4 regions of the Gluconobacter sp. P1D12_c genome follow, and region 1 is predicted to be linked to each of the others. Evidence: riboswitches for the same ligand, from Rfam matches in the RefSeq annotation. Region 1 holds a riboswitch; each other region holds the start of a gene.

Region 1 (3,250 bases):
CCTCGGAAGGGAGCTCTCCTCGTGCATGATCCGCACGAGCTTTGCGGACTTCAGGTGTCTGGGGGAAGGACCCGATGGTCGTCGTTGGGTAAAGCGGCAGCCTGAGTTTGGCCTGTTGCAACGGACGGCGCGCGGGGAAAGGGGAAAGGCGCTGGGTGAGAGCTGGGTTGCGATCTGCAGAGCGTGCCTGAACGGCAGGATCGTTGATTTTCGTGGAAGAGCGACGTGCCTGAAGAGCCGCAGCGTTTTCGGCTAAAATGGTTTGCACAACGCCCCGGCCTTCATTCAGGGCGCGCGCCAGTGTGTGCAACTCCTCGATTTTTTGAACGGCGAATGCGAGCCAGGATTTTACATCCGCGTCCAGATCTGTCTCCCGTTCCAGGTCAATGGGTGTGTGGAGGAGAGAGCAAGACGGCGCGAGGATCAGGTCACGCTGGCCCACCAGCGGTTCAAGATGGTCCAGAAGCGCGTTCAGGTCGGCCTTCCAGATATTTCGCCCATCCACTACGCCGAGAGACAGCAGTAGGTCAGGTCGCGCTTCCTCCAGAATAGATGCAAGTTGTTCGGGAGCGCGGACAAGATCCACATGCAGCCCGTGAACTGGCAGGCTTAGGGCGATGTCCTGATTGTTTCCGAGCGCACCGAAATACGTGGCGAGCATCAGTTTCAGGTCTGGAACTGTGGTTGTCAGAGTTTTGTATGCTGTCTTGAACGCTGCGGCAGCATTTCCCGGCAGATCCAGAACAAGGCACGGCTCGTCAATCTGAACCCAGTCTGCGCCTTCTGCTCGGAGGGCCTTCAGAACCCTTTCATAAATGGGCAGCAAGGCAGGGAGCAGATCAAGGCGATCAAACGCCGGGCCGTCACATTTTCCCAGAAGCAGGAAACTGACAGGACCGAGCAGAACAGGGCGTGTCTCAATCCCAAGCGCCTTGGCTTCCCGATATTCGTCGACGGGTTTTGTGGAGGCGAGGCTGAACGTCTGGTCTGCTGTGAATTGCGGAACAAGGTAATGGTAGTTCGTGTCAAACCACTTGGTCATTTCGGCGGCAGGGACATCCTCAGGGGGGGCATGAGTATGACCGCAGCCACACTCTTCGGATGTCGTCTGGGAGCCGCGGGCCATGGCGAAGTAGGTTCCCAAGTCCACCTTGCCCTGCACGTTGCCGTAAATGGCGGAAACAGCACCGACCATTGCGGATGTATCCAGCACATGATCGTAAAGCGAAAAATCGTTGGAAGGGATGATCTCGGCACCGAGGTCTTTCTGGCGCTGCCAGGCTGACGCCCGAAGGGACGCGGCGGTGGAAAGCAGATCATCGGCGGAGGAATTTCCCGCCCAGTACTGTTCAAGAGCGGTTTTCAGTTCACGGCGGGTGCCGATACGCGGAAAGCCCAGAGTTGCGACGCGGACGGTCATGAAAGCCTCGACAGGTTCGTGGCAGTGCGCTCTCAGGGCATGCAGGATCGTTCACGCCCCGAACAGGAAATGTGCGGCGTGGAGACATGCGTGACCCGTCCGGAACGCCCCGCCGGAGGATGTTATGTGCCGTGGCAGGTCTCCTGGCTTACGGGTCTTCGCGCTGATTCCGCCTTCCCGGACTTTCGCCCAGTGGCCTGTGTGGAATCGGCACTCGCCGCTGACAGTTGCGGGGGCAGCGCCGGCTTTGCACCGGCTTCCCTCTTAGCCACGCCGGATGCGTGAACATCCGGCGCGGAACCATGACAAGCCTTATGACTGCCGCATGTCCTGAAAACGAGTCAATAGCTCTTGCTCATATAAAGAACTCCTTATATGTAAATTCGTATGGAACACGCCCTCATTATTTTCCAGGCACTGGCAGACATGACCCGTCTGCGGACTCTGGCCCTTCTGCGCGAGATGGAACTGTCCATCGGAGAGGTGGCGCAGGTGCTCGGGCAAAGCCAGCCCCGCGTGTCACGGCATGTAAAGATCCTGGCAGATGCGGGATTGATTGAGCGCCGCAAGGAAGGAAGCTGGGTCTTTTTGACTTTGGGTGTTCCGGAACGTCTGGAGCCTGTCTTTATGGCGCTGGATCGATGGACTGCGCGGGAGCCGGCGGAAATCCGTGCGGATCGTATTCGCTTGCAGGCCATTCGAGATGTTCGTGCGCTCGCGGCGGAAGACTGGTTTGAAACCCACGCGGCAGAATGGGACGCGTTGCGTTCCTTGCATGTGTCCGAACAGGAGGTCGAAGCAGCGATCGTAAAGACGCTCTCAGCATCTCCGATCGGGCGCCTTGTGGATATAGGCACTGGGACTGGTCGTATGATGGAGCTGCTGGGAAGCGGCGCCCAGACAGTCATCGGGTTTGATCGCAGTCCCGCCATGCTGCGATTGGCGCGAACCAAGCTTGCGGAAGCTGGTCTGGAGCAGGCTGATCTGCGGCAGGGAGACTTTCAGGCCCTTCCGTTGCCGGAGCATTCAGCCGATGTCGCAGTCATGCATCAGGTTCTGCACTATGCACAGCATCCGGCTGCTGTAATTGCGGAGGCCGCGCGGATTCTGGATGCCAATGGTCGATTACTGATTATCGATTTTGCCTCCCATAGCCGCGAAGAACTTCGCACACGGGATGCGCATGTTCGGCTTGGGTTTACTGATGCGCAGATGGCGACGTGGTTTCGCGCAGCCGGTCTGGTTCCCGCAGAGCCAGTGGCTCTTGAAGGCGAGCTGACTGTGAAACTCTGGCTCGGCCAACGCCCCAACTAAGCTGAATTATTGAATAAGGAGCTGGCGCGATGCCCGCACAGACAGGGCCTCTGCCCGCAATTTCGTTCGAGTTTTTCCCTGCAAAGTCGGAAAAGGCAGCCGCCACGCTGCTGGAAAACGCAAAAACGCTAGCTGCTTTTGGTCCGCAGTTCATGTCCGTGACGTATGGGGCAGGTGGGTCAACACGGGACCGCACCCTGGCTACCCTGAAAGACATGGTTCGGGAAACTGGCGCGCCAATGGCTGGGCATCTGACCTGCGTGGGAGCCTCCAAAGAAGACGTCAATGCTGTGGCGCAGGCGTACTGGGACGCTGGTGTGAAGCACATTGTGGCCCTGCGTGGTGATCCGCCACCGTCAGCCGGGGGCGTCTATGAGCCCCATCCGGAAGGCTACGCGGGGGCTGTGGATCTGGTGCGCGGATTAAAGGAGATTGCGCCGTTCGAAATCTCCGTTGCGGCGTATCCGGAAACGCATCCTGCCGCGCTTAGCCCGCAGTCGGATCTGGAGCATCTGC
Region 2 (3,250 bases), on a different contig from region 1:
CACGCGGCGTCACTTAACGACCCCTTGGATGCCGCACGTTGTCTGGGTGGTTACGAACTGGCCGCCATACTGGGAAGTGTTCTGGCCGCCAGACACTATCGTATCCCGGTTCTGCTTGACGGCTTCGTCTGTACCGCAGCCGTGCTGCCATTGATCAAACTGACTGCCTCAGCACTCGACCACACAAAGCTCTCGCATTGTTCCGCTGAAGCTGGTCACCGCAGGCTGGCAGATGCCCTTAGGCTAAAACCAATACTGGACCTGGGCTTGCGCCTCGGAGAGGGATCTGGGTCTGCGGTTGCCATTCCCGCCCTCAGAGCGGCATTGGCCTGCCACAACGGTATGGCGACGTTCGCAGAGGCTGCTGTTTCCCAATCAGACGTCTCGATTCAATGAGGCTTTGGCGCACCATTCGAGAAGACATCGCCTGTGGTGCAGGCCTGCTGACCCGGCTTCCCTTGGGATGGCTGCGCGTCAGCGGACAGGGCTGGTCTCTGGCGCGGTCTGTCTGGTGCTGGCCCCTGGTTGGGGCGCTTGTCGGTATTCTCAGCGCATCAGTGTTCTTGCTGCTGAGCGCCTTGAGTGTTCCCCCTCTGGTAGCGGCCGCTTGGAGCGTTGGCCTACAAGTTCTCTTAACCGGAGGCCTGCACGAAGACGGACTGGCGGATATGGCGGACGGCTGTGGTGGTGGCCATACTCCTGAAAAGCGCCTGACCATTATGCGCGATAGTCGTATCGGCAGCTATGGGGCGGTAGCTCTGGGCATCAGCTTGATCGTCCGCGTTACGACGTTAGCAGCGCTGCCTCCTTCAATGGTCGTGCCGGCAATGGCTGCAACGGGAGCGCTATCCCGCGCGGTACTCCCACTCCTGACGTTCCTCACAAAGCCTGCTCGTGACAACGGGCTGGCAAAGCAGCTCTCCAGTCTGACACGGGATCAGTTATTGGGCGCCTTGTTTTCCGGCTTTTGCATGACGGTAATTTGCCTTCCCGCACAACTGGGCTTCCAGACTATTCTTGCCGCCCTGTGCACGATGCTTGGAGTTCGCGCCGTAGCCCGGAAAATGCTTGGCGGCTATACAGGAGACGTACTCGGGGCAACGGCCAGTCTCGCTGAGTGCGTTCTCCTGACAGTGCTGGCTTCAGCATGGAAAAGTTGACACTCCCGCACGAAAGGTTACATCCTTCCTGTTAGCGAAAGCAGGGAGAAGCCGGTGCAAATCCGGTGCGGTCGCGCCACTGTAATGCTCGTGAAATCACGCTGCGAAGCCAGACCTCCTTTATCAATTTTCCACCGCAGAACGCGCTTTTCCAGCGGAGCCTATTATGAGCCAGAGCCTTTCCCCCTCCCACCTGCCCGCCAGCATCGCCGCACCGGTTGCGCTGCCGATCCGCACGCTCCTTCCATGGGCTGCCTTTACGGTCGTACTCAGCCTTCTGCTGCTTTATTTTGTTGGTGCAGAACAAGGCGCGACGTCTCTGATTTCAGGCCATGCGGTCCATGAATTTGTTCATGATGGGCGCCATCTTCTCGGCTTCCCCTGCCACTAAACGCAGCATAGTTTCATGACAGGTCGTCTTTTGAGCCGCGGCATGATTGCCGGGATTGCTGCCGCATTGCTTGCGTTTGTGTTTGCGCGTTTTTTTGGAGAGCCGCAGGTCAATCTTGCGATTGCATTCGAGAGCGCGAAAGACCTCGCTGCTGGCGAGCCGCCTGAACCGGAAATTATCAGCCGAGGCGTTCAAGCCTCTTTCGGCCTTCTGACAGCAGCCGTTATGTATGGCGCGGCTTACGGCGGCATTTTTGCAACCGTTTTTGCGTTTGCTTACGGTCGCGTAGGCCGATTTTCGCCGCGAGCCTTATCTGCACTTCTGGCAGCCGCAGCATTCGTCGTGTTCGTGCTGGTGCCAGACCTGAAATATCCTCCCAATCCCCCTGCCGTTGGCCTCCCATCCACCATCGGCCTACGGACCGGCGCCTATTTCGGTATGATCGCTCTATCGCTTTGCGCGGCAGCTGCATCCTATATGGTCAGCCGACCACTCATCCGGCGCCTGGGCCACTGGAACGGAGTGCTAGCCTCTCTTGGTATCTTCATCATTCTGGTAGCCGCCGTACAAGCCGGTATGCCTGATATCAACGAAGTTCCATCAGATTTCCCGGCAACAGTGCTCTGGCGATTCCGGGAGGCAGCCTTGGGGATGCAGATCGTTCTATGGGCTACGATCGGACTGCTCTTCGGCCCTCTGGCATCCCGTGTCCTGACGGCAGGCGCTGACAAACCTTTTGCACGCAACGGATAAACCATGACGGCACCAGCCTTTTCAGACGATTTCAGAAAAGATCTGGAGCGCCTTTTCACATGGCGTCGGGATGCGCGACATTTCCAACGTGACCCTCTTCCCGGATCGGTGCTGGATGATCTCCTGCATGCATCGACCCTGGCGCCTTCCGTTGGTTTGAGTGAGCCCTGGCGCTTCGTGCTCGTTGAAAACCCGCAGCGAAAAGCAGCCGTTCGGAAGAGCTTTGAAACCTGTAACCGGGAGGCCCTTAAGGGATATGAGGGCGAACAAGCAGCATCCTATGCGACGCTCAAACTGGCCGGATTAGATGATGCCCCGCATCATGTCGCAGTCTTCTGCGAAACATTTCCGGACCAGGGACATGGTCTTGGACGTGCGACCATGCCGGAAACAACGACCTGGTCGGCTGTGATGGCTATCCATACTTTTTGGCTGGCTGCAACGGCGGCAGGTGTTGGGCTGGGCTGGGTCTCCATTCTTGAGCCAGAGCACGTGTCAGACCTTCTCGATGCCGAGCCGGGATGGAACCTTATCGCGTATCTTTGCATCGGATACCCCGCAGCCCATGCCAAAACGCCAGAACTGGAGCGCATGGGCTGGGAAACAAGAAACCCGGACCGACGTCAGTGGATCAAACGCTGACGTAATGGAGCCTGCTGCTGCCTTGCGGCATTGAAGGTGCTAGCAGGTTCGCCCTTTCTCCTTTGGCAAGCCCATCAAGGAGACGAAGTGGGCCGCCGTGCGAAATGACTAATGCGGCCTCTCCAGCCTGAACGAGGTCTGCCCAGAAAGACTGCACACGCTCCTGTAGCGCTCGCCCACTTTCACCTTTTGGGGGAGAAAATCCTTCAGGATCTTCGGCCCAGCTATCGAGAGCCACACGCGGCACAACATTCCAGGATAGCCCTTCCCACTGGCCAAAATTTAGCTCCAGTAACCGGTCATC
Region 3 (3,250 bases), on a different contig from region 1:
CCGTCATACTGGGCCTGTAACGTGAAGCCGCGGGCAGTATAACCGCCCGTTCCGTCGCCATACATATTGACGTTCACGCCCGCGACCTGTTTGAGCGCAGCATCAACCGTATTGAGGTTCTGGTCCTTCATCTGCTGGCTGCTGAGAACGGAGATGGATTGCGGAACGTCTAACGGTTTGAGGAGCATTTTCGTCGTAGAGACCGCAGAAACCGTGTAAGTTCCGGTACCATCCGTAGAGGCATTACGGCGATGACCCTGCACCAGAAGCTGCTCAATGCTACCCGGGGTCTCGTCTTCTTGTGAGGCGTGTTTCTGCTGGGTGCTCTGTGCGCTCGATGAAGCGGAACGTTCCTCTTTAAGGTCGGCCGTTGAAGCTGGTTTTTTACGAGCTTCTGGGGCTACGTCATCGGTGGTCGCTGCAAAGGCGCCATTCCACGTGCCTGACAGCAAAAGTGCTGTAAAAAGCATTGGGCCTAGATGTGTACGTTGAGGAACGTTCGACGCTGGAAGTCTCATGGAAAGGGCTAACTGCCTCCGAGGAAATGAATTTTCACGAGAATTTCAGCTTACTTTCCCGCATTTCTAAAGTTACAAATGATATTCATTCTCATAAACTTCAATCTTTAATTCACGCACCTTCGCAGTTGTTACATTGTAGGCAGCATTCCTGCGACGTTGAGCGGGCAAGTGGTTCGTACAAAAAAATAATTATGAAAACGACTGTTTTTCAAGAATCGCTTCGTGAGAGACGTTTTCCTGTCGATTCAGCTAAGAATTGGCCTTCATGATCTGCCTTTGAATGCCAAGGCCTTCGATTTCCAGCTCTACGACATCCTCTGGTTCAAGATAAACTGGCTGAGGCTTGATGCCCATTCCGACGCCGGCAGGTGTGCCTGTGGCAATGATATCGCCCGGCATCAGGGTCATGTAATGGCTGACATGTGAAATGATGCTGCGGACGTCAAAGATCATGTTGGAGGTATGTCCCGTCTGCCGACGGCGACCGTTGACATCTAACCGCATGGAGAGTGCTTGCGGATCGGCGATTTCATCGGTCGTCACAAGCCATGGCCCCAGCGGCCCGAATGTGTCGCAGCCTTTGCCCTTGTCCCACTGGCTTGTCTGCATCTGAAATGAGCGTTCAGAGACATCATTGGCGATACAATATCCCGCCACATGCTCCAAAGCCTTCTCTGGGGAGACGTAAGACGCTTTTGTGCCAATAATGACTGCGAGTTCGACTTCCCAGTCCACTTTGGTGGCATGTTGGGGGATTAGAATACCATCGCTCGGACCCGTCAGGGCAGAGATGGCTTTCATGAAGACGATTGGCTCTGAGGGGAGGGGAAGGCCTGCTTCCTCGGCATGATCCCGATAGTTCAGGCCAATGCAGATGTACTTTCCGGCACCTGAGAACGGAATACCGTAGCGTGGTGTTTCCAAAATGACAGGGAGAGTATCCGGATTAATCGCCCGTAAGGCGGCCAGCTGCTCTGGAGACAGATGGGCGGCTGTAATATCAGGCAGAATCCCCGCAAGACTTCTCAGAATGCCAGCGTCATCAATGAGTCCAGGCGTTTCCTGATTCAACGGACCAAAACGACAGAGCTTCATCCTGCGACACTTTCTGTCCAGAGTGGGGAAGCATGAGATTAGGCATGTTTCGGTTCCTCTTCCAAGGGATTGAGGGGCCTGTTCGTGGCCGCTGCCCCAAACGCGAGGCGCATCCATTGCCCAAATTAATAACTTCGGTTATTGATATGTTATAACATACGTGTTTGACTATATGGGAGTTTCGGTTATGCCCCTGCTCAATGATGGTTCCCCGGAAGGGGATGAAAAGGGAACGCAGTGAAATGCTGCGGCTGCCCCCGCAACTGTGAGCGGTGAGGCTGATCACGATGGGTTCCGGGGACCCGGCCACTGGGGCGTCAGCCTTGGGAAGGCTCGCGATCTGCCGATGATCCGCAAGCCAGGAGACCTGCCATCGAAAATGGTCATGGACGAAGCGAAAGGGCGGGGTGCACCGGACGCAGCAGGATATTTATCCTGCTCATCGTAGTGACGCATTGTTGAGTGAAGTTTGCGTTATCCATGAGGAAAATCAGTTTTGTCGGTGTGTTGCCCGTTGCGGCATTGACCGTTTTTCAGCCTGCGTTCGCCCAGACAGAAGACGTCAGGAAGACGGTTGCCAAAGCGAAAGAAGAACACATTACCGCGCACGGGCGGGCGCAGCCGCTGAAGGATAGTGCTGTTATCGGGGGCAGACTTGGGCTGACGGTTCAACATAATCCTGCGACGATCAATGTGATTCAGCGCAGCGTGATGGAACAGCGCGGCTATGTGCACGCTGAAGACGCCGCAGACAGTGCACCGGGTGTTTCTTCCGGTGGATCTCCAGGAAGTCCGGCGCAGATGATGATGCGCGGCTTCAGCGGGAATCAGGTTCTGATCCTGCGAGATGGCATTTATTACGGCCCGACTACGATGGTGAACCGTCCGCTCAACAGCTTTAATCTTGAGAGCGTTCAGGTTCTCAAGGGGCCGTCGTCTGTTCTGTACGGGCAGGGCGCTGTTGGCGGCACGGTGGACATGCGAACGCGTGACCCTGCGTTTGATGGGCCGCATGCTAATGCTCTGGTATCTTATGGCAGTTTCAATACGTGGAATGCTGGTGTTGGCGGTTCGGTTCCCATTACTGACACTTTGGCCATTCGAAGTGATTTCAGTCGTACCTCGTCTGATGGATACGTTGCTGGCGCAGACCCACACAGCAACGATTTCACGACAACGTTGCTCTGGCACCCTTCGAAGAAATTTACAGCCCGCTTTGGCGTCGACTATCTGACAGATCGCTTGTCGACGTATTATGGAACCCCTTTGGTCCCGCTGGCGCAGGTCCATGATGGCGTAGGCGGCCTGCTGTCGTCTTCCAAGGGATTAGGCGTAAGCCGGTCATCGCTCTGGCGTTATTACAATGCCAAGGATGCAAAAGCTGGCTCGGTTAATGTGACCCCGACGCTTCATCTGACGTGGCAGCCAACGGAGAACATGACGTTCCACAATAAAACCTATGTCCTTTACGCCAAGCGCAACTGGAATAACGCTGAATCCTACAGCTATATCGGTTCAGCCGGGCAGACGGACGCAGCGGGAAATGCCATTGCACCCGGTCGGGTCGGTCGGGATCGGTTCTATGTTTATATGAACCAGCATCAGGTGGGTGACACGCTGGATGGTCAGTTTGA
Region 4 (3,250 bases), on a different contig from region 1:
CTGCTCAACGTATAAATCGACCGACATGGGGTGTCTGAGGCGAGCAAGACTGACCAGCCGTAACGAAAAACCTGCACCGGTCGGGGCCTGCTCATTCAAACGGGAGTAGGCCCGCTCAAGCGCCAGAAGATCGCTATCCGAGAAGGACAGAAACACGACATCAGCAGGCGCATGACCGAGATCCTCGGCCACGTCCTGATCGTCTATTCCGTGTCGTTCCCGGACAAGCAGATGCATCGGGTCAGTCCGCCAGCAGTGCGGCTTCGATGGCTGAGTGATCCAGGCCTGTCTGGCCAATTACGACGAGGCGCCCGTCCCGGCCTGCATCAGCGAGAGGCACATCAAATTCATGACGGAAACGGGTCCCAACCCCCTGCACGGCCAATCGCATTTTCTTGCCCTGCACGGCTGCAAAACCTTTCATGCGGAGGATATCGAATTGCCCCGCAACCTCGCTCAGGCGTTTGAGTAACGCTTCAGCACTTTTCTGCTCCGGAAGGACCACGACGAAACTCTCGAAGTCATCATGTTCGTGATCATCTGCGCCATCATGATTGGACGGACGAGCCTGGAGATCGTCTTCGGCACCGGCACCAATTCCCAGCAGAACAGCGGGGTCCAGGCGTCCCTCTACTGCGCGCAGCGTGATAACTTTTCGCGGCACAGCCTCCGTAATGCCCTTCTCAACCGCATCAATCCCGGCTTCGTCCAAAAGATCAGTCTTGTTCAGAACAATCAGATCCGCCGCATTCAATTGATCTTCATAGACTTCAGCCAACGGATTATCGTGATCCAGAGAAGGGTCAGCAGCCTGCTGTGCAGCAACAGCTTCCGGATCGTCGGCAAAGCGACCTGCGGCGACAGCGGGTGCATCCACCAGCGTAATCACACCATCAACGGTCATGCGGGTACGGATCCCGGGCCAGCTGAATGCCTTGAGAAGAGGCTTGGGCAACGCAAGGCCAGATGTCTCGATCACGATGTGCTCTGGCGGATCAGGACGATCGATCAGAGCCTCCATGGTCGGAATGAAGTCGTCTGCAACCGTGCAGCAGAGGCACCCGTTGGTAAGTTCGACGATATCCTCGTCAGCACATCCTTCGATCCCGCAAGACCGTAGAATTTCACCGTCAATCCCAAGTGAACCGAACTCGTTAACGACGATCGCAATACGGCGTCCATCAGCCTGTGCGAGAAGATTTCGCAGAAGGGTTGTTTTCCCTGCGCCCAGAAAACCCGTGATGATCGTAACCGGAATCTTGCGACCGGAGCCTGAAACAGTCTGGGACATCATGAAAGTTCCTGTGAAGCAGACAATGAAGATGGAAGACGGGCGATAACCATATCAGAAAGCGATGCGGGTCGCTTTGACGGCATCACTGTTCCAGTTTTCGATGCTCGGTAAAGCTGAAGGTAAGCCAGCAGGTCAGACAGCTTTTCCGGACCAAGTTCACCTAGAACAAAAGTCCATTTTTCCGGCATGGAAAGCGTGGCAATACAGCCTCGGCTACAGGCGGCCATACATTCAACGGGCTGGACGCTGAAATCGCCTTCAGCAGCCTGGTCAAGCAAGGCATCGTAAAGCTGCCGCCCCTGAACAGGGTCATTCCCAACCGGTAGACCGCGACGACACGTCACACAGACGTGGAAAACTGGCGAAACGGATGATTGGCTCGTTTCAGGATAAGGCAGGGTATCTGCCATGGTTTCGTCTCTCTTGCAGCCACAACGGCATAACAAAAGGCGCGATGAAAGGCCTTCGCAATCGCGAAAGTGACACGCACATGCTGGCGCGCCCTCACAGTCCGGGCACCCCGCCGGATCATGACACTTGGCTCAGATGGCAGGTCTCCTGACTCACGGCTGAGGCGCAATTAGCACCTCCTCTCCCACCGGGCCTTCCCAGATCGAAATCCAGTGGCTGCCTTTCCTGAAAGAAAGACTGGCGGGACAGAAAACCGTCCACAGTTGCGGGGGCAGTGCCGGGTTTGACCTATTTCTAAGGCCGCACCAGCTTCCCTTTTCATCCTCTTCTCAGAGGAACCATCAAACCCTCTCCTATCTCTGGGATGAAAGCGTGTCAAAGCCCGGGAAATGGGCTCATTTCATTTTCAAAGACAAACCCGCCGCCACAAACAGCACTTCTCCGGCGACTGCGGCGATCTTCTGATGAAGAAGACCCGCTTCATCGCGAAAGCAACGAGCCAGAGCATTGTCCGGGACAATTCCAAGCCCTACCTCGTTGCCTACAAGAACGGTTCGGCCTCTTCGTGCTTGCAGCGCCTCGAGAAGGTCGTTCGTCGCAGCGTGTATATTACGATCTTCCAAAATGAGATTCGTCAGCCATAGAGTCAGGCAATCAACCAGGACCGGTGCGCCTTGCTCGGCCTGTAAGACACCCGCGATATCAAATGGCTCTTCAACTGTACGCCACCCTTTGTTCCCACGGGTGGTACGATGCAAATCTATCCTGGCCTGCATTTCTTCATCAAAAGCCTGACCGGTCGCGAGGTAAACCCAAGGGGCCGGAAGGGCAGTGATGAGTGCCTCAGCGATCCCGCTTTTTCCTGACCTGGCGCCCCCAAGGACCAGTGACACATCCGATAGTCCTGTTTGCGTGATGGTCTGTGCCACAATGTCTCCTGCGCCTTCTTCTTGCATGGTCCCTGATAACAGCACAAAAGACCTGTCATGCCACCGCACATCATGCCCTCGTTCTGTCAGCCTCCTTTCGCCAGCATGGCAGAACTTCGCACTGCCTGCCTGTCACTTCCAGACCCCGACCCAAAAGTCGCCACCCTGATAGCGGAGCGAGACGCAACTCTGACCAAACCTCCCGGCAGCCTCGGGCGGTTGGAAGAGCTGTCCATTTGGCTCGGTGAATGGCAAGGCCATCAAAAACCAACGCTAGAACGCGTTCAGATAACGATTTTTGCAGGAAATCATGGTGTGGTCCGCCGGGGGGTATCTCCGTGGCCTTCGGATGTTACGGCCCAGATGGTGTCGAATTTCCAGCGTGGCGGCGCAGCAATCAATCAGCTTGCCCGGAATGCTGGTGCGGACCTTGCCGTTGTACCCGTCCAAAATCTAAAGGCCACAGCAGATTTTACCGCGACCCCAGCTATGGGCGAAGAGGAATTCCTTGACGCGGTCTCGGTCGGATACACCGCCGTATCCCCCACACTGGATCTGTTCTGCCCTGGCGAAATGGGTATTGGCAACACAACCCCTTCCGCCGCACTCTGTGCTG

The links. A riboswitch is a leader RNA that binds a small molecule or an ion and turns the genes downstream of it on or off. The one in region 1 is predicted to bind cobalamin.
Region 2: linked by a shared signal. The riboswitch ahead of KP705_RS03465 (CbtB-domain containing protein) and the one ahead of metE (5-methyltetrahydropteroyltriglutamate--homocysteine S-methyltransferase) in region 1 are both predicted to bind cobalamin.
Region 3: linked by a shared signal. The riboswitch ahead of KP705_RS03325 (TonB-dependent siderophore receptor) and the one ahead of metE (5-methyltetrahydropteroyltriglutamate--homocysteine S-methyltransferase) in region 1 are both predicted to bind cobalamin.
Region 4: linked by a shared signal. The riboswitch ahead of KP705_RS03445 (DUF1636 domain-containing protein) and the one ahead of metE (5-methyltetrahydropteroyltriglutamate--homocysteine S-methyltransferase) in region 1 are both predicted to bind cobalamin.

The regions. Positions count from the first base shown of each region.
Region 1 covers NZ_JACSIQ010000005.1:113,560-116,809, reverse strand. Annotated here, with positions in the region: gene metE (5-methyltetrahydropteroyltriglutamate--homocysteine S-methyltransferase) at 1-1,420, opposite strand, end outside; cobalamin riboswitch at 1,536-1,740, opposite strand; gene KP705_RS07420 (metalloregulator ArsR/SmtB family transcription factor) at 1,808-2,734, shown strand; gene metF (methylenetetrahydrofolate reductase [NAD(P)H]) at 2,764-3,250, shown strand, end outside.
Region 2 covers NZ_JACSIQ010000002.1:353,576-356,825, forward strand. Annotated here, with positions in the region: gene cobT (nicotinate-nucleotide--dimethylbenzimidazole phosphoribosyltransferase) at 1-396, shown strand, start outside; gene cobS (adenosylcobinamide-GDP ribazoletransferase) at 393-1,160, shown strand; cobalamin riboswitch at 1,157-1,298, shown strand; gene KP705_RS03465 (CbtB-domain containing protein) at 1,327-1,551, shown strand; gene KP705_RS03470 (CbtA family protein) at 1,567-2,304, shown strand; gene bluB (5,6-dimethylbenzimidazole synthase) at 2,308-2,946, shown strand; gene KP705_RS03480 (histidine phosphatase family protein) at 2,936-3,250, opposite strand, start outside.
Region 3 covers NZ_JACSIQ010000002.1:322,370-325,619, reverse strand. Annotated here, with positions in the region: gene KP705_RS03335 (TonB-dependent siderophore receptor) at 1-470, opposite strand, end outside; gene KP705_RS03330 (fumarylacetoacetate hydrolase family protein) at 771-1,616, opposite strand; cobalamin riboswitch at 1,804-2,006, shown strand; gene KP705_RS03325 (TonB-dependent siderophore receptor) at 2,097-3,250, shown strand, end outside.
Region 4 covers NZ_JACSIQ010000002.1:350,222-353,471, forward strand. Annotated here, with positions in the region: gene cobN (cobaltochelatase subunit CobN) at 1-237, opposite strand, end outside; gene cobW (cobalamin biosynthesis protein CobW) at 242-1,294, opposite strand; gene KP705_RS03445 (DUF1636 domain-containing protein) at 1,291-1,704, opposite strand; cobalamin riboswitch at 1,825-2,063, opposite strand; gene cobU (bifunctional adenosylcobinamide kinase/adenosylcobinamide-phosphate guanylyltransferase) at 2,101-2,661, opposite strand; gene cobT (nicotinate-nucleotide--dimethylbenzimidazole phosphoribosyltransferase) at 2,692-3,250, shown strand, end outside.